DNA from 3 places in the Streptomyces sp. NPDC056224 genome. Region 3 is predicted to be linked to each of the others. Evidence: riboswitches for the same ligand, from Rfam matches in the RefSeq annotation. Region 3 holds a riboswitch; each other region holds the start of a gene.
What was found. Region 3 has a riboswitch for thiamine pyrophosphate ahead of ACFCZ1_RS20245 (thiamine ABC transporter substrate binding subunit). Riboswitches for the same ligand answer to the same signal wherever they lie in the genome.

Region 1 (6,965 bases), on a different contig from region 3:
ACCCGCGGGCGCGTTGAGCAGCCGCCGAGCACGACCCCCAGGAGCCACGGCATACGCGGGGGCGGCCCCCGCGGGGCGGGCCCCCCAAGCCCGCCGCCATGCCTGGGGGTGAGCTTTGTCTTCGGTTCCCAACGCCGGTGTGCCGACTCTGATCGGTTCGGTGCAGCGGGCGCTGAGGCTGCTCGAAGCGGCGGGCTCGCACAGCGGGGGAGCGCCGGCGAAACAACTGGCCCGCGAGGCCGGGCTCCAGCTGCCCACCGCGTACCACCTGCTGCGCACCCTCACGCACGAGGGCTATCTGCGCCGGGAGGGCGGGGTCTTCGTCCTCGGCGACGCGGCTGGGCGGCTGGTCGGCGGGGGGCTCCAGCAGAAACGTCGCAGCATGATCCTCGACTCACTCGCGCACTTCCGCGACGCGGTCGGGGCCCCCGTCTACTTCGCGGTCTTCCGCGAGGGTGAGATCGAGGTCGTGGGCGTCTCGGACACCCCGGCCAGCCCCGCCTGCGAGGAGTGGGCGGATTTCCGTGAGACCGGCCATGCGCACGCCATCGGGCAGTGCCTGCTCGGCCAGCTCGACGAGAAGACGCGCAAGGACTACTACGACCGGCATCCGGTCGAGGCGATCACCGCTTACACCGTGCCGGATCAGCGTTCCCTGGAACACCGGATCGGATCCCTGGGGCGAATGCAGCCTGTGATCGAGCGTCAGGAATATGCCTTGGGCACGGTATGTGCGGCCATCCCCCTCACTGCGGGTGACACCGTCGCCACGATGGCCATTTCTCTACCCCTCCACCAGGAAAACCGGTTGCTGTATGTGGTCGATCGACTACGGAGTGAAGTAGGCGCGCTGTTGAGCACCCTCTCGTTCTCTATCAGTATCTGAAAACTCACTCCTTGTGATCTGCTAGCGCTTCCACCACCCTTGTCAAGAGGGCCCTGGGGGACATTCCTGGCCACTTCCACTACAGCGGGGTAGGCAATGCGCGAGTCGGTACAGGCAGAGGTCATGATGAGCTTCCTCGTTTCCGAGGAACTCTCGTTCCGGATTCCGGTGGAGCTCCGGTACGACGCTCGGGACCCCTACGCAGTCCGCCTGACCTTCCACCTTCCCGGAGACGCGCCCGTGACCTGGGCGTTCGGCCGGGAACTCCTCCTCGACGGCATCAACAAGCCGTGCGGCGACGGCGATGTCCACATCGCCCCGACCGAGCCCGAGGACCTGTCCGATGTCCACATCCGCCTCCAGGTCGGCGGCGACCGGGCGTTGTTCCGCGCGAGCGCGGCGCCGCTCGTCGCGTTCCTCGACCGCACCGACCGGCTCGTACCGCTCGGCCAGGAGCGCAACCTGGGCGACTTCGAGGAGAACCTTGACGAGGCGCTCGGCAAGATCCTGGCCGAATCCCGGCAGAACGAGCAGAACGCGGGCTGACCCGCCGCCGGGCGCGCACTGACTCGACCCTCCGCGCCGACCGCTCCGTTCCTCCGGCGAACACCTTTCAGCGCTTGCGACGGCGGCCCCGGCCGGTGCGGGCCGGCCCCGGGGCCGGCCCGGAGACCGTGGCCGCCGGACGGTCGGCGGACACGACCAGGGATGCCAGTGCCGTCGTCACGGGAACCGAGGCCACGAGGCCGATCGAGCCCACGAGGGTCCGCACGATCTCCACCGCGACCAGCTCGCTGTTGGCCACCGACCCCATGCTGCTGTTCGCGATCGAGAACAGCAGCAGTAGGGGGAGTGCAGCGCCCGCGTAGGCCAGTACGAGCGTGTTGACCACCGACGCGATGTGGTCGCGACCGATCCGGATGGCCGCCCGGTAGAGGGCGCGCGACCCCATCGAGGGATCGGCCTGGTGGAGTTCCCAGACCGCGGAGGTCTGGGTGACCGTCACATCGTCGAGGACGCCCAGCGATCCGATGATGATGCCCGCGAGCAGCAGACCACTCATGTCGATGTCCGGGTAGAGCCCGTGGATGAGGCCCGTGTTGTCGTCGGTGTTGCCGCTGAGGAACGCCCAGTCGATGAACACCGAGCCCAGGAGCCCGATCAGCAGCAGTGAGACGAGCGTGCCGAGAACGGCGACCGAGGTGCGCGCGGTCAGCCCGTGGCAGATGTACAGGGCGATGAGCATGATGGCGCTGGCCCCGATGACGGCGACGACCAGCGGGTTCGACCCCTGCAGGATGGCCGGCAGGATGAAGAGGGTCAGCACGCCGAAGCTGATGACCAGCGCGATCAGTGCGAACACCCCGCGCATGCGGCCGACCAGGACGACGGCGACCGCGAAGATCCCGGCCAGCAGCGCCAGGGGGAACTTCCGGTTCACGTCGATCACCGAGTACTGGAGGTCCCGGGGGGCGTCCGGCGCGTACGCGACCACCACCTCCTGCCCCTTCGCCAACTGCCGCGGCGCGCCAGGCTGGACGATCTCCACGAAGGTGCGGCCCTTGTCCGGTCCGGTGCCGACCTCGACGGTGGCCTTCTTGCAGTCGCCGGTCTGCGCCGCCTGGGCCTCGCGGCCCTCGGGGGTGGACGTGTCCCCGGTGGGCGGCACCTGCGAGGCGTTCACCGATTTGCAGTCCACCTGTTCGAGCGAGACGACCGCGCCCTGCTGCGTCTGCCGGTCGAAACCGACCCCCGTGCGCTCGTGGGCGGGGGCGCCGCCCGGCCAGAGCACCGCCATGCCGACGAAGACGGCGACGGCGAAGGGGATCAGCACGGCCGCGATGACCTTGCGCAGGTGCTGCGAGACGGGGGCCGCCGGACCGTGCCCGTGGCCGTGCCCATGGCCGTGCCCGTGGCTCTGCCCGTGGGAGTGCTCGTGGTCCGAGTGGCTGGTGGGCTCGTTGGGCTCGTTGGGGGGCTGCGGCGAGATCGTCACCAGCAGATCATCGCAAGAGATGAGGGGGCCTACTGTTCAGCACGCCATGGGTGGCGCTAGCGTGGGGGCACCTTTGCACAACGCGGGAGCTCGGAGCACCGGGCTGAGAGGACGCTGATCACCGTACGCGCATCACGGATGCGTACGGGAGGAGGCTGCGTCGACCGCCGAACCTGTTACCGGGTAATGCCGGCGTAGGGAGATAGGTCTCATGACCATTCAGGACGCACGCACGCCTGCCGTCAGCCAGGACGCCGACGGCCGGACCGAGCGCCAGCCGGGCTGGCACAAGGGGTACGTGGCGGGCTCCCGCCCCGACATCCGGGTGCCGGTCCGTCAGGTCCACCTCACCAACGGCAAGGACGTGACGCTCTACGACACGTCCGGTCCGTACACCGACCCCCAGATCGAGACGGACGTGCGCCGGGGTCTCGCGCCGCTGCGCGAGAACTGGATCATCGGCCGCGGGGACACCGAGGAGTACGCGGGACGTCCCGTGCGTCCCGAGGACGACGGCGTCAAGCACACTTCGCCGCGGGGCGGGCTCAAGAACCTCGACGCCGTCTTCCCGGGCCGCCCCCGCCAGCCCCGCCGGGGCCGTGGCGGCGCCGCCGTCACACAGCTCGCGTACGCCCGCCGGGGCGAGGTCACCCCGGAGATGGAGTACGTCGCGATCCGCGAGAACGTCTCCCCCGAGGTCGTCCGCGAGGAGATCGCCGCAGGTCGCGCGGTGCTCCCGGCGAACGTGAACCACCCGGAGATCGAGCCGATGATCATCGGCAAGCGGTTCCTGGTGAAGGTCAACGCCAACATCGGCAACTCCGCGGTCACCTCCTCCATCGAGGAGGAGGTCGACAAGATGACCTGGGCGACCAAGTGGGGCGCCGACACCGTCATGGACCTCTCGACGGGCCGCAACATCCACACCACGCGCGAGTGGGTTCTGCGCAACTCCCCCGTCCCGATCGGCACCGTCCCGCTCTACCAGGCGCTGGAGAAGGTCGATGGCCGCGCCGAGGACCTGACCTGGGAGATCTACAAGGACACGGTCATCGAGCAGGCCGAGCAGGGCGTCGACTACATGACGGTCCACGCCGGCGTGCTGCTGCCGTACGTGCCGCTGACCGCCCGCCGCAAGACCGGCATCGTCTCGCGCGGCGGGTCGATCATGGCCGCTTGGTGCCTGGCTCACCACAAGGAGAACTTCCTCTACACGAACTTCGAGGAGCTGTGCGACATCCTCGCGACGTACGACGTCACGTACTCGCTGGGTGACGGCCTGCGCCCCGGTTCCATCGCGGACGCCAACGACGCGGCGCAGTTCGCGGAGCTGAAGACGCTGGGCGAGCTGAACACGATCGCCAAGCGCCACAACGTGCAGACCATGATCGAGGGCCCGGGCCACGTCCCGATGCACAAGATCAAGGAGAACATCGACCTCCAGCAGGAGATCTGCGAGGAGGCGCCGTTCTACACGCTCGGCCCGCTGACCACGGACGTCGCGCCCGCGTACGACCACATCACCTCGGGCATCGGCGCCGCGATGATCGCCTGGTGGGGCACCGCGATGCTCTGCTACGTCACGCCCAAGGAGCACCTGGGCCTGCCCAACCGTGACGACGTCAAGACCGGCGTCATCACGTACAAGATCGCGGCGCACGCCGCGGACCTGGCCAAGGGGCACCCCGGTGCCCAGGAGTGGGACGACGCGCTGTCGGACGCGCGGTTCGAGTTCCGCTGGGAGGACCAGTTCAACCTGGCCCTCGACCCGGACACGGCCCGTGAGTTCCACGACGAGACGCTTCCCGCCGAGCCGGCCAAGACCGCGCACTTCTGCTCCATGTGCGGTCCGAAGTTCTGTTCGATGAAGATCTCGCAGGACATCCGCCGTGAGCACGGCGGCGACCTGAAGGCCGAGGAGATCCAGGCCGGCATGGCGGAGAAGTCCGCCGAGTTCGCGGCCTCGGGCAACCGCGTCTACCTGCCGCTGGCCGACTGAGCCGTTCGACAGGAGCTACGGAGCGGACCCGCGACCCAAGGGGGGAGTCGCGGGTCCGCCCGTTTTTTGGCGCCGGAGTGCTCCCACTCGCCATGGCCGGCCGGTCGTCGCCCGCCGCGTTCTGACGGCTCGCGCTCGTCGTGTCCGTCAGAGCGGCCGTTGGTGTCGCATCGCTCATCCGATAAGTGGACTTATCTGCGAGTTGTCCCGCCACTCGCGGCAGTGCTTTCCACGCTGACCGAGTGTGTGGCCAGAGACGCCCGACCACACATCGTTCGATCGGTTTCGAGTAGGAGTGGTATGAGCCCCGAAAACAGGACCAGGTCAACGACGCTTGGACCGCTGCCGAGGGGGAGCAGATGGCTGACGGGCGGCACCCTCGCATCGCTTGCCCTGGTCATGATGGGAGTCGCCAGCCCCGCCTTCGCCGTTGCTCAGAGCATTCGGGCGGCCGAGCGGGTGAACGCGGCGAGCCCCACGGGTGGGGATCACTGCAAGACGAATGGGCATCACCACCGCCCGGACCACGGACCGGACCAGGACCCGGACGACGACCCGAAGGCCGCGGGCATCGAGGCCGGGCCCGACGGTGACGACAGGTGCGAACAGGGCAGGCCGGGCCCGACAGGGCCGACGGGTGCGACGGGTGCCACGGGCGCGGACGGCGTGGACGGCGCGACGGGCGCGACTGGGGCGACTGGCGCGACGGGTGGTACGGGTGCCCTGGGTGGTACGGGTGCTCCGGGCACGGACGGTGCGACGGGCGCGACGGGCGCAACGGGCGCAACGGGTGCGACGGGCGGTACGGGTGCTCCGGGCTCGGACGGCGTGGACGGCGTGGACGGCGCCACGGGTGCCACGGGTGCCACGGGTGCCACGGGCGGTACGGGCGGTACGGGCGCTACGGGTACCGGGCCCTGCGACGACATGGACAGCTACGCGCCTTCGAACACCGTGTCGTTCAGTGCCGCTCTCACGAACGGCATCGCCTATGCCGGACGCGCGACCACGGCCGGAGGTGTGCCTGTCTGGCAGGACCTCACGAACGCGGACAACCCGGGATTCCCCTTCGGCAAGGCCTGTGGCATCTCGATCATCGAGCAGGGCAGCAACTCGTACATCAAGGTCGTGACGACGGACGGCAAGGTCTACCAGACACACGGCGACACCAACGGCGCCAACTTCACCTGGGACGAGGGGTGGATCGAACTGACCCCCTCCCCGACTCCCGGATCCCTCCGCGGCAAGGAATTCAAGGGAGACCTGATGCGCGGAGCCTCCAAGAACCGCCTCCCCTAGGGAAGCCCGCTCCGGCCCGCGTGGGCACGCCGAAGTCCGGGATCGTGAAGTCGGGCCGGGCGGATCCCGGGTTGGGGATCCGCCCGGCCCCGGCCGGCCGACGTGACGGCCCAGCGCGACGACTGGAGGGCGCCGCTCCACGGCCTGCCGGCCGGGGCGACGCCCTCCGGTCCCGTGCGCGGGAGCGGCGGTCAGGCGACCACCTGATACTGCGGGTCGAGCTTGCGCCGTGCGAATTCGAGGTTCTCGGTGACCCGGTCACGCTGCGAGTCGGGCAGCCTGCCGTCCTGGAGGAGGCGTTCGCAGCAGTCCAGCGACTCCTGGTATTCGCCGACCCAGTAGGCGGCCACGGCGAGTTCGTCGAGCGCGCGCCAGTCGTGCCAGTCGAACTCGACGAACAGGATGTCGTCCGGGCGCGGGATCCGCACCGCCTCCCGGGCGAACATGTACGCCAGGGGCCAGCGGCCTTCGAGGCGGCAGACGCGGGCGAGGCTGCCCATCGCCTCGGCGCGTGTGGGACGGCTCTCGTACGCGCGGAGGAAACGGTCCATCACCTCGGCGGCCGGCTTCTTGAGGTTCGCCGCGAGCCGTGCCGCGTACAGCTGGGCGCAGAAGGCTTCCTCGGCGAAACCGCCCATCGCCGCCCGGCGGTCGTAGGCGGCGAGGGATTTCTCCGGTTCTCCCGCGTCACGCCAGCTCTGGGCCAGATAGAACGCGTACCGGGCATTTCCGGGTTCCTTGATCAGCCCTTCTTCGAGCACCGCCGCGTCCCGCAGGTACTTCTC
Region 2 (6,965 bases), on a different contig from region 3:
GAGCCGCATGCGGGCCTCGAGGGTGAGGCCGAGCAGGGCGGCGGCGTCGGAGGGGCGCAGCTCCGGATTGCGCGCGGCGGCGGTCGCGACCAGCTCGTCGAGACCGACGGGGAGCCCGGGGACGACGGCCGAGGGCGGCGGTACGTCCTCGTGGAGGTGCTGGAAGAGCACCTGGGCGGGGGTGCCGCCGGTGTGGGGCTTGGACCCGGTGAGCATCTCGTACAGGACGACACCGCAGGCGTAGACGTCGACGCGGGTGTCGGTGACGCCGTTGTCGATCTGCTCGGGGGCCAGGTAGGAGACGGTGCCGAGGACGGACCCGGTGGTCTGGGTGACGGAGTCCACCGACCGGACCAGCCCGAAGTCGGCGACCTTGACCCGGCCGTCGTCGCCTATCAGGACGTTCTCGGGCTTCATGTCGCGGTGCACGAAGCCGGCCCGGTGGGCGGCGCCGAGAGCGGCGAGCACCGGCTCCAGGATGTCGAGGGCGGCCCGGGGCTGGAGGGCGCCGCGCTCGCGGAGCACGTCGCGCAGCGTGCAGCCGGAGACGTACTCCATGGCGAGGTAGACGTACGGCCCGTCCGTGCCCTGGTCGAAGACGGCGACGACATTGGGGTGGGCGAGCCGGGCCACGGACTTCGCCTCCCGGATGAACCGGTCGACGAAGGCGGCGTCCGCCGCGAGGGCCGGGTGCATCACCTTCAGGGCCAGGACGCGGTCGAGTCGGGTGTCGACGGCCCGGTAGACCGTGGCCATGCCGCCGGCCGCGATGCGGGCGTCGATGCGGTAGCGGCCGTCGAGCACGCGCCCGACGAGGGGGTCATCCAGGGTCGTATCCACGCCGCGATTCTACGAGGGGCGGGTGCGGGCACGGCCCGCTGCCCGGCGCCTTGCAGCGCAGCTGTGACGTGGCCGCCCGCGGACCGCTGCCGGGGGCCGGCCCCCCGGACCCCCGCGCCCCGGACGCCGGCCGAATCCGGCCCCGCCGGTGTCCGGGGCGCGGGCGCGGGGCGCCGTCCGGGGTCCGGGCCGCAGTCCCGGCAGCGGAGCCGCAGGTCAGAACGCCGGGTGCTCCGGATCGAGGGTGGCGCGGCCGTCCGCGGGAGACGAGGCGTGCGCGAAACGGCGCTGCGGGATGCGCCCCGCGCGACGGGCGAGGCGGCCCGCCGACACGGCGTCGCGCATGGCCGCGGCCATCAGCACCGGCTCCTGCGCCCGCGTCACGGCGGACGCGAGCATCACCGCCGCGCAGCCGAGCTCCATCGCCAGGGCGGCGTCGGACGCCGTGCCCGCACCCGCGTCCAGGATGACGGGGACGGACGCCCGTTCCGCGATCAGTTCGAAGTTGTGCGGATTGCGGATCCCCATCCCCGACCCGATGGGGGACCCGAGCGGCATGATCGCGGCGCAGCCCACGTCCTCCAGCTTCCGCGCCAGCACCGGGTCGTCGTTCGTGTACGGGAGGACCGTGAAGCCCTCGTCCACGAGGGTCTCGGCGGCGTCCAGCAGCTCGACGCCGTCGGGCAGGAGGGTCCGCTCGTCCGCGACCACCTCCAGCTTGATCCAGTCGGTGCCCAGCGCCTCCCGGGCGAGCCGCGCCGTCAGCACGGCCTCGCCCGCCGTGAAGCAGCCGGCCGTGTTCGGCAGGACCGCGATGTCCAGCTTCGCGAGCACGGACAGGACCGAGCCCTGGACCGTCGGGTCCAGCCGGCGCATGGCCACCGTGGTGAGTTCGGTGCCGGACGCGACCAGGGCCCGCTCCAGGACGTCCAGGCTCGGGGCGCCGCCCGTGCCCATGATCAGGCGGGAGGAGAAACTGCGGCCGCCCAGGGTGAAGAGGTCGTCAGCCATGCCGCTCAGCCTCCCTGGACCGCGGTGAGGACCTCGACCCGGTCGCCCTCGCCCACCGGCGTGAGCGGCCACTGCCCGCGCGGGACCACGGTCTCGTTGAGCGCGGCGGCGACTCCGGCCGGGGCCGCGGTCAGGGTGGCGACCACCGCGTCGAGCGTGGTGCCGGCCGCGACCTCGCGCGGCTCGCCGTTGACGGAGATGGTCATGCGTACGACTCCTGACGTGCGGCGGAGAACCGGCGGGGGGTGAAGGGGCGTGCGATCGCGGGCAGTTCGCCGGTGGTCAGCAGCTCCGCCATCACGTCGCCGGTCAGCGGGGTCAGCAGTACCCCGTTGCGGTAGTGCCCGGTGGCCAGGTGCAGGCCCGGCAGGTCGGTCGGGCCGAGCAGCGGGGCGTTGTCCGGGGAGCCCGGCCGCAGCCCCGCGCGGGTCTCGGTGAGCGGGAGTTCGGTGATGCCGGGCACCAGCTCGTGGGCGTCGCGCAGGAGTTCGTAGACCCCGCCCGCGGTGACCGTGGTGTCCCAGCCGAGTTCCTCGCTGGTGGCGCCGATGACGAGTTCGCCGTTCTCGCGCGGGACCAGGTAGACGTGGCTGCCGCGCACGACCGCCCGTACCGTCCGGGACAGGAACGGCGCGTGGGCGGCGGGCACGGCGAGGCGCAGCACCTGCCCCTTCACCGGCCGTACGGGCGCCACCAGCTCCGGCGGCACCCCCGCCAGCCGGCCGCTGAGCGAGCCCGCCGCCAGCACGACCTGGTCCGCGCGCAGTTCCGTACCGTCCTCGAGCCGCGCCCCGGCCGCCCGGTCGGCGGTGACCAGCAGCCGCTCCGCCGCCGACCGGTGGACGGCCACCCCGGACCCCTCGCAGGCGGCCAGCAGGGCGGCCGCCAGCCGCCGCGGGTCGACCTGGTGATCGCCGTCCACCCGCAGGCCGCCCCGGACGCCCGGGGCCAGCATCGGCTCCAGCCGGCGACACTCGCGGCCGGTCAGCCACTCGGACTCCAGCCCGCAGCGGCGCTGCAGGGCGTGCAGCTCCCGCAGGTGGAGCCGGTCGTCGGCGTCCAGGGCGACGGCGAGGGTGCCGCAGGCGCGGTAGCCGACGTCCAGGCCGCCGGCGGCGTCGGCGAGCTCCGCGACGAACTCGGGATAGCGCGCGGCGGAGGCGAGACCCAGCCCCAGCAGGGCCTCCTCGCCGTAGTGCAGCTCCGTCACGGGCGCGAGCATCCCGGCCGCGACCTGGGCGGCGCCGCCGCCGGGGGCGGGGTCGGCCAGTACGGTGCGCAGCCCGCGCCGGGCCGCCCGCCAGGCGGTGACGAGTCCGATGATCCCGCCCCCGATGACGAGGACGTCGGACCCCTTCCGGGACGTCCTGGACGGTCGGGACGTTCGAGATGAGTGCATGGGCGTCCAGCCCCTCCCTTCGCCGGCATGACCCGGATCAGGTTCGTACGGTCGGAGGCCGGCCAGCCTCCCTCTCAGCCCGGTGCGCCCGGACTCCCGCGATAGGTACGGTGGCCAGACTAACCCCGGTGCGCACAGCCGGTAAGGCGGCACCTGTTCCTGGCGGCCCGTCAGATGATTAGGGTGGCCGGGTGAGTGAGCAGACGGAGCAGAACCCGAGCGGCGTCGTGATCGTGGGCGCCGGAATGGCCGGCGTGCAGACCGCGGTCGCCCTGCGGGAGCAGGGCTTCACCGGCACGGTGACCCTGCTGGGCGCCGAGCCCCACCAGCCCTACGACCGGCCTCCGCTGTCCAAGGCGGTGCTGCTCGGCAAGGCCGAGGACTCCGCCTTCGACGTGGACTTCGAAGGCCTCGGCATCGATCTCAGGCTCGGCACGGAGGTCACCGCGCTGCGGGCCGCCGAGCGCGAGGTGGACACCGAGGCGGGACCGGTCCCGTACCGGGTCCTCGTGCTGGCCACCGGCGCGCAGCCGCTGACCCTGCCCGGGACGGAGGGCGTCCCCGGCGTGCACCTGCTGCGCACGCTGGACGACGCGGCGCGGCTGCGCCCCGTCCTGGCCGGGGCGCCCCGGGCGGTGGTCGTCGGCGCGGGCTGGATCGGCGCGGAGTTCGCCACCGCGGCCCGCGAGGCGGGCTGCGAGGTGACCGTGGTCGAGGCCGCGGACCGGGTCCTGGCGGGGGCGCTGCCGCCGCAGGTCGCCGCCCCGATGGCGCGCTGGTACGAGGAGGCGGGCGCCGAGCTGATCACCGGCGCGAAGGTCGCCGGGATCGAGGAGGGCCGGGTGCTGCTCGCGGACGGGCGGGGCCTGCCCGCCGGCGCGGTGGTGGTGGGCATCGGAGCCCGCCCCGCCACCGGATGGCTGACCGGGAGCGGCGTGGACCTCGGCCCCGACGGCTCGGTCACCGCCGACGCGTACCTGCGCACCTCCCTGCCCGGGGTGTACGCGGTCGGCGACTGCGCCTCCTTCCCGTCGGCCCGCTACGGGAAGCGGCTGCTCGTACACCACTGGGACAACGCGCTCCAGGGCCCGCGAACGGTCGCGGCGAACATCCTGGCCGGGGAACCGGCCCAGGTCTACGACCCGGTGCCGTACTTCTGGTCGGAGCAGTTCGGGCGCTTCGTCCAGTACGCCGGCCACCACGGCGGGGCCGACACCCTGCTCTGGCGCGGCGACCCGGCCGACCCCGCCTGGTCGGTGTGCTGGCTGCGCGACGGGGTCCTGGTCGCGGTCCTGGCCGTGGGCCGCCCCCGCGACCTGGCGCAGGGCCGCAGGCTCATCGAGACGGGGGCCGCCGTGGACCCGGCCAAGGTCCGCGACCCGGCGGTCCCCCTGAAGTCGACCACCGTCTAGCGCCGTGCCCGGGGGTACCTCCCAGCGGTAGCTGGGGGAGCGTCGTGACCCGGTGAACCTCTCCGGTCACAGCACTGGCCCGGACGGGACCACGGACGGGCCGCTCCGGTACCGGGTGCCAGCCCGAGATGGCAGGCTTGTACCCGTGACCGAGATTGACGCAAAGATCGATGCCCTTGTCCCCTCATGGCTGTACCTCCCCGACATCGCGGAGATGCTCGACATCGAGGTGACCCGGGTCCGCCAGATGGTCAAGGAAGGGCAGCTGATCGCCGTACGCCGGGGCGAGAACCGCGCCCTGCAGGTGCCGGCCCCCTTCATCGACGGCGACAAGGTCGTCAAGGGCCTGGTCGGTCTGCTGACCGTGCTGCGCGACGACCGCTTCACCGAGGAGGAGATCCTGGAGTGGCTCTTCACCGAGGACCCGACCCTGCCCGGCACCCCCGTGCAGGCACTGAGCGAGAATCGCGGCACGGAGGTGAAGCGCCGCGCTCAGGCGCTCGCCCTCTGAGCTGATCCGCATCCGCTCCACCGCGGTGTGCGGGCCCCACGGGGTCCGTACACCGCCTCCATTCCGGGGGGTACACCCATGCAGCTGTCCGACGCCCGGCTCTACCTCTGTACGGACGCCCGGAAGCGCCAAGGTGACCTCCCCGAGTTCCTGGACGCCGTGCTGTCCGGCGGCGTGGACATCGTCCAGCTCCGCGACAAGGGCATGGAGGCCGGGGAGGAACTCGAACACCTCCAGGTCTTCGCCGAGGCCGCACGGCGCCACGGCAAGCTCCTCGCCGTGAACGACCGCGCCGACGTCGCGCACGCCATCGGCTCCGACGTCCTGCACCTCGGACAGGGCGACATCCCCGTCCCCGCGGCCCGCGCCATCCTCGGCGACCGGGTGCTCGTCGGCCGCTCCTGCCACGCCGAGGCCGAGGTCGACGCGGCCGTCGCCGAGCCCGGCGTGGACTACTTCTGCACCGGCCCCTGCTGGCCCACCCCCACCAAGCCCGGCCGCTTCGCCCCCGGCCTCGGCCTCGTGCGGTACGCGGCCTCCCTGGAGCAGGACCGGCCGTGGTTCGCCATCGGCGGCATCGACAGCGCGAATCTGGACGAGGTGCTGGACGCCGGAGCCACCCGCGTCGTGGTCGTCCGCGCCCTCACCGAGGCCGCCGACCCGGGTGCGGCCGCCGCGGAACTCGCCAAGCGCGTCCGGGCCCGCCTCGGCTAGATCGACCGGAATGCCCCGGCCGGGCCCGCCGGACTGTCCAAAATCGTGTCCAAAAGACGGACAGCGCTTCGGTGTCCGGCGGACCGCGTCTAACCTGCCCGTATGGCCTCTGGTACCGCTTCCACCTGGTCGGATCGTGCGCACACGGTCCGCGACCTCATCGCGTCCGGGCGTTCGTACTCCTTCGAGTTCTGGGCCCCGAAGACCGAGAAGGGCGAACGCAACCTCTGGAACGCCCTGCGCCGGGTGGAAGCGGTGTCGCCGAGCTTCGTCTCCGTGACCTACGGCGCCGGCGGATCGACCCGCGGCGGCACCGTCCGGGCCACCGAGCAGATCGCCTCGGACACCACGCTGACCCCCGTCGCCCACCTCACCGCCGTGGACCACTCGGTGGCCGAGCTGCGCAACGTCATCGGGCAGTTCGCCGACGCGGGCATCCGGAACATGCTCGTCGTGCGCGGAGACCCGCCGGGCGACCCGATGGGCGAGTGGGTGCCGCACCCCGAAGGCGTGCACTACGCCGCCGACCTGGTCCGGCTGGTCAAGGAGTCCGGCGACTTCTGCGTCGGCGTCGCGGCCTTCCCGGAGATGCACCCGCGTTCGACGGAATGGGACACGGACATCCGGCACTTCGTGGACAAGTGCCGCGCGGGCGCCGACTATGCGATCACCCAGATGTTCTTCCACCCGGAGAATTATCTGCGGCTCCGCGACAGCGTCGAGAAGGCGGGCTGTGAGACCCCGATCATCCCCGAGGTCATGCCTGTTGTGGGCATCAAGCAGCTCGACCGGCTGCCCCAACTCAGCAACGCGGTCTTCCCCGAGGCCGTGAAAGAGCGCATGCTCGCGGTCAAGGACGATCCGGCCGCTGTACGCTCCATTGGCATCGAGTTCGCCACGGAGTTCTGCGCGCGGCTGCTGTCCGAGGGTGTCCCAGGGCTGCACTTCATCACGCTGAACAATTCCACGGCGACTCTCGAGATCTACGAGAATCTGGGCCTGCACCAGCGGGCCTGACCGGCTGGCCCCCGTTTCCCACGCGGTCGGCCGCACCGAGAGGGGCCATGCATGGGTATGA
Region 3 (6,965 bases):
GGTGACCGAAGAGATCCTCCTCGAGGCCGAGGAGAAGATGGAAAAGGCCGTCGTCGTCGCCAAGGAAGACTTCGCCGCGATTCGCACCGGCCGTGCGCACCCGGCGATGTTCAACAAGATCGTGGCGGAATACTACGGCGCCATCACGCCCATCAACCAGCTCGCGTCCTTCTCGGTGCCCGAGCCGCGCATGGCGATCGTGACCCCGTTCGACAAGAGCGCCCTGCGCAACATCGAGCAGGCCATCCGCGACTCCGACCTCGGTGTGAACCCGAGCAACGACGGCAGCATCATCCGGGTGACCTTCCCCGAGCTGACGCAGGACCGCCGCAAGGAGTACATCAAGGTCGCGCGCACCAAGGCCGAGGACTCCAAGATCTCCCTGCGCGCCGTCCGCCGCAAGGCGAAGGACGCCCTTGACAAGCTGGTCAAGGACAAGGAGGCCGGCGAGGACGAGGTGCGCCGCGCGGAGAAGGAGCTCGACGACACCACCGCGAAGTACGTCGCGCAGGTGGACGAGCTGCTCAAGCACAAGGAAGCCGAGCTGCTCGAAGTCTGATGAACGACTCTTCCTGGCAGCCGGAGCCAGTTCCGGCGGGTCCCGCATACGATGCGCAGGTGGGCCCGCACACTCGGCCCATGCCCATCGTGCCCGATGCCGCCGGCCGTGACTTCGACGACCGGGAAGCACGCGATCGGGGGGCCGTCCCGGACGGCGGCCTCCTCTTCCGCGCCGAGACGCCGCCGCAGGAGCCCATGCCCAGCCCCCCGCCCCCGCATGCCCCGCAGCCGCAGGACTCCTCGCCTCCGCCGAAGAAGCGGGCGGGGCGGGACCTGCGTGCCGCCATAGGGGTCGGCGTCGGCCTCGGCGCGGTCATCTTCGCCTCGCTGCTGATCGTCAAGGCGGTCTTCGTCGGCGTCATCGTCGTCGCGGTCGTCGTCGGTCTGTGGGAGCTCACCTCCCGGCTGCAGGAGAAGAAGGGCATCAAGGCCCCGCTGGTCCCGCTCGCCGTCGGTGGCGCGGCCATGGTCATCGCGGGATACGTCCGCGGTGCCGAGGGCGCCTGGGTGGCCATGGCCCTGACCGTGCTGGCGGCCTTGGTCTGGCGGATGACCGAGCCGCCGGAGGACTACCTCAAGGACGTCACGGCGGGTGCCTTCGCGGCGTTCTACGTGCCCTTCCTGGCCACGTTCGTCGCGATGCTGCTCACCGCCGACGACGGGCCGCAGCGGGTGATCACCTTCCTGCTGCTGACCGTGGTCAGCGACACCGGGGCCTACGCGGTCGGCTGGCGCTTCGGCAAGACCAAGCTCGCGCCGCGCATCAGCCCCGGAAAGACCCGCGAGGGCCTGCTCGGCGCGGTGGCGTTCGCGATGGCCGCCGGTGCGCTGTGCATGGAGTTCCTGATCGACGGCGGCTCCTGGTGGCAGGGCCTGCTGCTGGGGCTGGCGGTCGCGGTCAGCGCCACGCTGGGTGACCTCGGCGAGTCGATGATCAAGCGGGACCTGGGCATCAAGGACATGGGCACCCTGCTCCCGGGCCACGGCGGCATCATGGACCGGCTCGACTCGCTGCTGCCGACCGCTCCAGTGGTGTGGCTGCTGCTGGCCGCGTTCGTCGGTACGGGCTGACCTGCGGAAAGGCGTCGTAACACGCCGGGCGGTTTACTCTTGGAAGGCGCGCTGCTTCTGCGGCGCGCCTTTCGTCTTACAAGGAGTACCTGCCATGGCCCGCCCTGTTCCGGGAGAGCTCACCTTCGTCGCCCCGCGCGGAGCCAAGAAGCCGCCCCGGCACCTCGCCGACCTCACTCCCGAGGAGCGCCGTGAGGCGGTCGCCGCGATCGGCGAGAAGCCGTTCCGGGCCAAGCAGCTCTCCCAGCACTACTTCGCGCGCTACGCGCACGACCCGGCCGAGTGGACCGACATCCCCGCCGGGTCCCGCGAGAAGCTCCAGCAGGAGCTCCTCCCGGAGCTGATGAACGTCATCCGGCACATCAGCTGCGACGACGACACCACCCGCAAGACCCTGTGGAAGCTGCACGACGGCACGCTCGTCGAGTCCGTGCTGATGCGCTACCCCGACCGGGTCACCATGTGCATCTCCTCGCAGGCCGGGTGCGGCATGAACTGCCCGTTCTGCGCCACCGGCCAGGCGGGCCTGGACCGCAACCTGTCCACCGCCGAGATCGTGCACCAGATCGTCGACGGCATGCGCGCGCTGCGCGACGGCGAGGTCCCCGGCGGCCCGGCGCGGCTGTCGAACATCGTCTTCATGGGCATGGGTGAGCCGCTGGCGAACTACAACCGCGTGGTCGGTGCCATCCGCCGCCTCACCGACCCGGAGCCCGACGGCCTGGGCCTGTCGCAGCGCGGCATCACCGTCTCCACCGTCGGCCTGGTCCCGGCCATGCTGCGCTTCGCCGACGAGGGCTTCAAGTGCCGCCTCGCGGTCTCGCTGCACGCGCCCGACGACGAGCTGCGCGACACCCTGGTCCCCGTGAACACCCGCTGGAACGTCCGCGAGGTCCTCGGTGCGGCCTGGGAGTACGCGGAGAAGTCCGGCCGCCGGATCTCCATCGAGTACGCCCTGATCCGCGACATCAACGACCAGGCCTGGCGGGGCGACCTGCTGGGCAAGCTGCTCAAGGGCAAGCGCGTCCACGTCAACCTGATCCCGCTGAACCCGACGCCCGGCTCCAAGTGGACCGCCTCGCGGCCCGAGGACGAGAGGGCCTTCGTGGAGGCCATCGCCCGGCACGGGGTCCCCGTGACCGTCCGGGACACCCGCGGCCAGGAGATCGACGGCGCGTGCGGTCAGCTGGCCGCTTCGGAGCGCTAGGTTCCGGTTCTGACCGGTCACGATCGGTCACGGGGTACCCTGTGGCCGAACCAATTTCATATTCCGACAGGGGAGCGCCACAGCGCTGAGAGTGCGGTATCCGTCATCCGCAGACCCTCTGAACCTCGCCCCGGTCATTCGGGGTAGGAAGTTCGGTCACCACTCAAGCTGTTGCGCCCTGCCCGGCGTCCGCTCCCGCAGAGCGCCGGGCGGGGCCGCGTCTTCTCCTGGACATCCCAGGAGGAATTCACCAGTGAGCACCACCAAGAGGATCGCGGGCGCGGCGCTCGCGGCCGCGCTGGGCGTCGCCACGCTCAGCGCCTGCGGCGAGGACGCCAAGGACAAGCCCGCGGGCGCGAGCGACGCCCCGAAGTCCAAGACCGTCACGCTCGTCTCCCACGACTCCTTCAACGTGACCGACACGGTCCTCAAGGAGTTCGAGCAGCAGAGCGGCTACACCGTCAAGGTGCTGAAGTCGGGGGACGCAGGCGCGGCGCTCAACCAGGAGATCCTCACCAAGGGCACCCCTCGCGGCGACGTCTTCTTCGGCGTCGACAACACCCTGCTCTCGCGCGCCCTGGACAACGGCATCTTCACGCCGTACGAGGCCAAGGGCCTGGCCGGGGTCAAGCCGGAGTACGTGCTCGACAAGGAGCACCGGGTGACGCCGATCGACTCGGGTGACATCTGCGTCAACTACGACAAGGCCTACTTCGCCGACAAGAAGCTCGCCCCGCCGCAGACGCTGGACGACCTGGTCAAGCCCGAGTACAAGAACCTGCTGGTCACCGAGAACGCCGCGACCTCCTCGCCCGGCCTCGGTTTCCTGCTCGCCTCCGTCGGCAAGTACGGCGAGGAGGGCTGGAAGGACTACTGGAGCAAGCTCAAGGCCAACGGCGTCGAGGTCGTCGACGGCTGGGAGCAGGCCTACAACGAGCGCTTCTCCGGCTCCGCCGGCGGCAAGAAGGCCAAGGGCGACCGCCCGCTGGTCGTCTCCTACGCCTCCAGCCCGCCGGTCGAGGTGCTGTACGGCGAGCCGCAGCCGGCCGAGGCCCCGACGGGCGTCTCCACCGGCACCTGCTTCCGCCAGATCGAGTTCGCGGGTCTGCTGAAGGGGGCGAAGAACGAAGAGGGCGGCAAGGCGCTCGTGGACTTCCTGATCGGCAAGAAGTTCCAGGAGGACATGCCGCTGCAGATGTTCGTGAACCCGGTGGTGAAGGACGCTTCCCTGCCGGAGCTGTTCACCAAGCACGGTGTGGTGATCGAGAAGCCCGAGAACGTCGCTCCCGAGACCATCGCCAAGAACCGTGAGCAGTGGGTCAAGGCATGGACCGCACTGGTCGTGAAGTAAGCGGTACGAAGGTTCCGCGCGCGGCGCCGGGGGACGCCGCGCCGGTACCCGCCACCCGTGGGTCCGGCCGGGCCACGGCCTCGCACCTCGCCCTGATGGCCGTACCCCTCGTCTTCTTCGGCCTGTTCTTCGCCTATCCCGTCGCCGCGATCGTCGGGCGCGGGCTCAAGACCGACGAAGGCTGGCAGTTCGGCCGGATCGGCGAGGTGCTCGCCCGGCCCGACATCGCCGACGTGCTGTGGTTCACCACCTGGCAGGCGCTCGCCTCCACCGCGCTCACGCTGGTGATCGCACTCCCCGGCGCGTACGTCTTCGCGCGCTTCGACTTCCCCGGCAAACAGCTGCTGCGGGCGGTGGTCACCGTCCCCTTCGTGCTGCCGACCGTGGTGGTCGGTACGGCCTTCCTCGCGCTGGTCGGCCGGGGCGGGCTGCTGGACGAGCTGTGGGGCGTCCGGCTGGACACCACCGTGTGGGCGATCCTGCTGGCGCACGTCTTCTTCAACTACGCCGTCGTCGTCCGGACGGTCGGCGGGCTCTGGGCGCAGCTCGACCCGCGCCAGGAGGAGGCCGCCCGTGTGCTGGGCGCCGGACGGTTCGCCGCCTGGCGGCTGGTGACGCTGCCCGCGCTGGCCCCGGCGGTGGCGGCCGCCACGCTGATGGTGTTCCTGTTCACCTTCAGCTCCTTCGGCGTCGTTCAGATCCTGGGCGGGCCCTCCTACTCCACCCTGGAGGTGGAGGTCTACCGGCAGACCGCGCAGCTCCTGGACCTGTCCACGGCCGCCGTGCTGACGATGGTGCAGTTCGCGGCGATCGGCGGGATCCTCGCCGTGCACGCCCGGACGGTGCGCCGGCGGGAGACCGCGCTGCGGCTCGTGGACCCGGCGCGCACGGCCCACCCGCCGCGCGGTTGGGCGCAGCGCGCCCTGCTGGGCGGAGTGCTGCTGACGGTCGCGCTGCTGATCGTGCTGCCCCTGGGCGTCCTGGTGGAACGGTCCTTCGACGTTCCCGGCGGATACGGTTTCGGCTTCTACCGGGCACTGCAGGAGACGGGCGCCGGTGGCGGAACGTTCCTGGTGCCGCCGCTGGAGGCGGTCTGGAACTCGCTCCAGTACGCGCTCGCCGCCACCGCCATCGCCCTGACCGTCGGAGGCCTCGCCGCCGCCGCGCTGACCAGGCGCGCGGGCCGCTTCGTACGGGGCTTTGACGCGCTGCTGATGCTGCCGCTCGGGGTGTCCGCCGTGACGGTGGGGTTCGGCTTCCTGATCACCCTGGACGAGCCGCCGCTGGACCTGCGGACCTCGTGGATCCTGGTGCCGCTCGCGCAGGCGCTGGTGGGCGTGCCCTTCGTCGTGCGGACCATGCTGCCGGTCCTGCGCGCCGTCGACACGCGGCTGCGGGAGGCGGCCGCCGTCCTCGGCGCCTCCCCGCTGCGGGCGTGGCGGGAGGTGGACCTGCCGCTGGTGAGGCGGGCCCTGCTGATCGCGGCCGGGTTCGCCTTCGCGGTCTCACTGGGCGAGTTCGGCGCGACCGTCTTCATCGCCCGGCCCGACCGGCCGACGCTGCCGGTGGCCGTGGCGCGGCTGCTGGGACGGGCCGGCGAGCTGAACTACGGGCAGGCGATGGCCCTGAGCACGATTCTGATGCTGGTGTGCGCGGTGTCCCTGCTGGTGCTGGAGCGACTGCGACCCGACAAGACCTCCGGAGAATTCTGATGACGCTGCTTCAGCTGGAGGGGGTGTCGGTCCGCTTCGGTGAGCGGACGGGCGGGTACGCCCTGGACCGCGTGGACCTGCGGGTCGCCGCACACGAGATCGTGTGCGTGCTGGGGCCGAGCGGCAGCGGCAAGTCCACGCTGCTGCGGGTCGTCGCCGGTCTCCAGCGGGTGTCCGCGGGGCGGGTGCTGCTGGCGGGCGCGGACCAGGCGGCCGTGCCCGTGCACCGCCGGGGCGTCGGCCTGATGTTCCAGGACCACCAGCTCTTCCCGCACCGGGACGTCGGCGGGAACGTCGCCTTCGGGCTGCGGATGCGGGACTCCTCGAAGAGCGCCCGCGAGGACCGCGTCGCGGAGCTGCTGGAGCTGGTCGGGCTCCCCGGAGCCGGAAAGCGGGCGGTGGCCTCCCTGTCGGGCGGCGAGCAGCAACGGGTCGCGCTGGCCCGGGCGCTGGCCCCGTCCCCGCGGCTGCTGATGCTGGACGAGCCGCTGGGACAGCTGGACCGCGGGCTGCGCGAGCGCCTCGTGGTGGAGCTCCGGGGGCTGTTCTCCCGGCTGGGCACGACCGTGCTGGCCGTCACGCACGACCAGGGGGAGGCCTTCGCGCTGGCCGACCGGGTGGTGGTGATGCGCGACGGGCGGATCGCGCAGGCCGGTACCCCGCTGGAGGTGTGGCAGCGGCCCGCGTCGGAGTTCGTGGCGCGGTTCCTGGGCTTCGAGAACGTGGTGCCGGCCGTGGTGTCGGGCGGCGCGGCGGGGACCCCGTGGGGGAAGGTGCCGGTCCCCGCGGGGGAGGCGGACGGGGAGCGGCAGCTGCTGATCCGCCCGGCGGGGGTCGTGCTGGGGCCGGACGGCCTGCGGTGCGAGGTGGTCTCCCGGACCTTCCGCGGAACGCACGTCGCCCTGCGGCTGCGGCCGCAGACGGGTCCGGTGCTGGAGGCGGAGTGCGGGCTGGCGGGGGCGCCCGCCGTGGGGGACCGGGTCGCGGTGACCTTCGCCCCCGCGGAGGTGGTCGTACTCCCGGCGGACGCCCCGGGCTCCGGTTGACGCGGACGACCTGTCCG

Region 1: another riboswitch for thiamine pyrophosphate. It lies ahead of thiC (phosphomethylpyrimidine synthase ThiC); the one in region 3 lies ahead of ACFCZ1_RS20245 (thiamine ABC transporter substrate binding subunit).
Region 2: another riboswitch for thiamine pyrophosphate. It lies ahead of thiO (glycine oxidase ThiO); the one in region 3 lies ahead of ACFCZ1_RS20245 (thiamine ABC transporter substrate binding subunit).

What each region holds. Positions count from the first base shown of each region.
Region 1 covers NZ_JBHJTK010000005.1:164,069-171,033, forward strand. The annotation lists gene ACFCZ1_RS09700 (IclR family transcriptional regulator) at 116-886, shown strand; gene ACFCZ1_RS09705 (SsgA family sporulation/cell division regulator) at 983-1,432, shown strand; gene ACFCZ1_RS09710 (YibE/F family protein) at 1,500-2,882, opposite strand; TPP riboswitch at 2,955-3,100, shown strand; gene thiC (phosphomethylpyrimidine synthase ThiC) at 3,094-4,881, shown strand; gene ACFCZ1_RS09720 (hypothetical protein) at 5,719-6,180, shown strand; gene ACFCZ1_RS09725 (glycosyltransferase) at 6,372-6,965, opposite strand, start outside.
Region 2 covers NZ_JBHJTK010000049.1:10,392-17,356, forward strand. The annotation lists gene pknB (Stk1 family PASTA domain-containing Ser/Thr kinase) at 1-840, opposite strand, end outside; gene ACFCZ1_RS33430 (thiazole synthase) at 1,057-1,851, opposite strand; gene thiS (sulfur carrier protein ThiS) at 1,857-2,057, opposite strand; gene thiO (glycine oxidase ThiO) at 2,054-3,250, opposite strand; TPP riboswitch at 3,248-3,360, opposite strand; gene ACFCZ1_RS33445 (NAD(P)/FAD-dependent oxidoreductase) at 3,442-4,662, shown strand; gene ACFCZ1_RS33450 (Rv2175c family DNA-binding protein) at 4,808-5,173, shown strand; gene thiE (thiamine phosphate synthase) at 5,252-5,887, shown strand; gene metF (methylenetetrahydrofolate reductase [NAD(P)H]) at 5,990-6,904, shown strand; gene ACFCZ1_RS33465 (hypothetical protein) at 6,956-6,965, shown strand, end outside.
Region 3 covers NZ_JBHJTK010000016.1:63,606-70,570, forward strand. The annotation lists gene frr (ribosome recycling factor) at 2-559, shown strand; gene ACFCZ1_RS20235 (phosphatidate cytidylyltransferase) at 559-1,632, shown strand; gene rlmN (23S rRNA (adenine(2503)-C(2))-methyltransferase RlmN) at 1,727-2,839, shown strand; TPP riboswitch at 2,898-3,007, shown strand; gene ACFCZ1_RS20245 (thiamine ABC transporter substrate binding subunit) at 3,093-4,190, shown strand; gene ACFCZ1_RS20250 (ABC transporter permease) at 4,286-5,902, shown strand; gene ACFCZ1_RS20255 (ABC transporter ATP-binding protein) at 5,902-6,948, shown strand.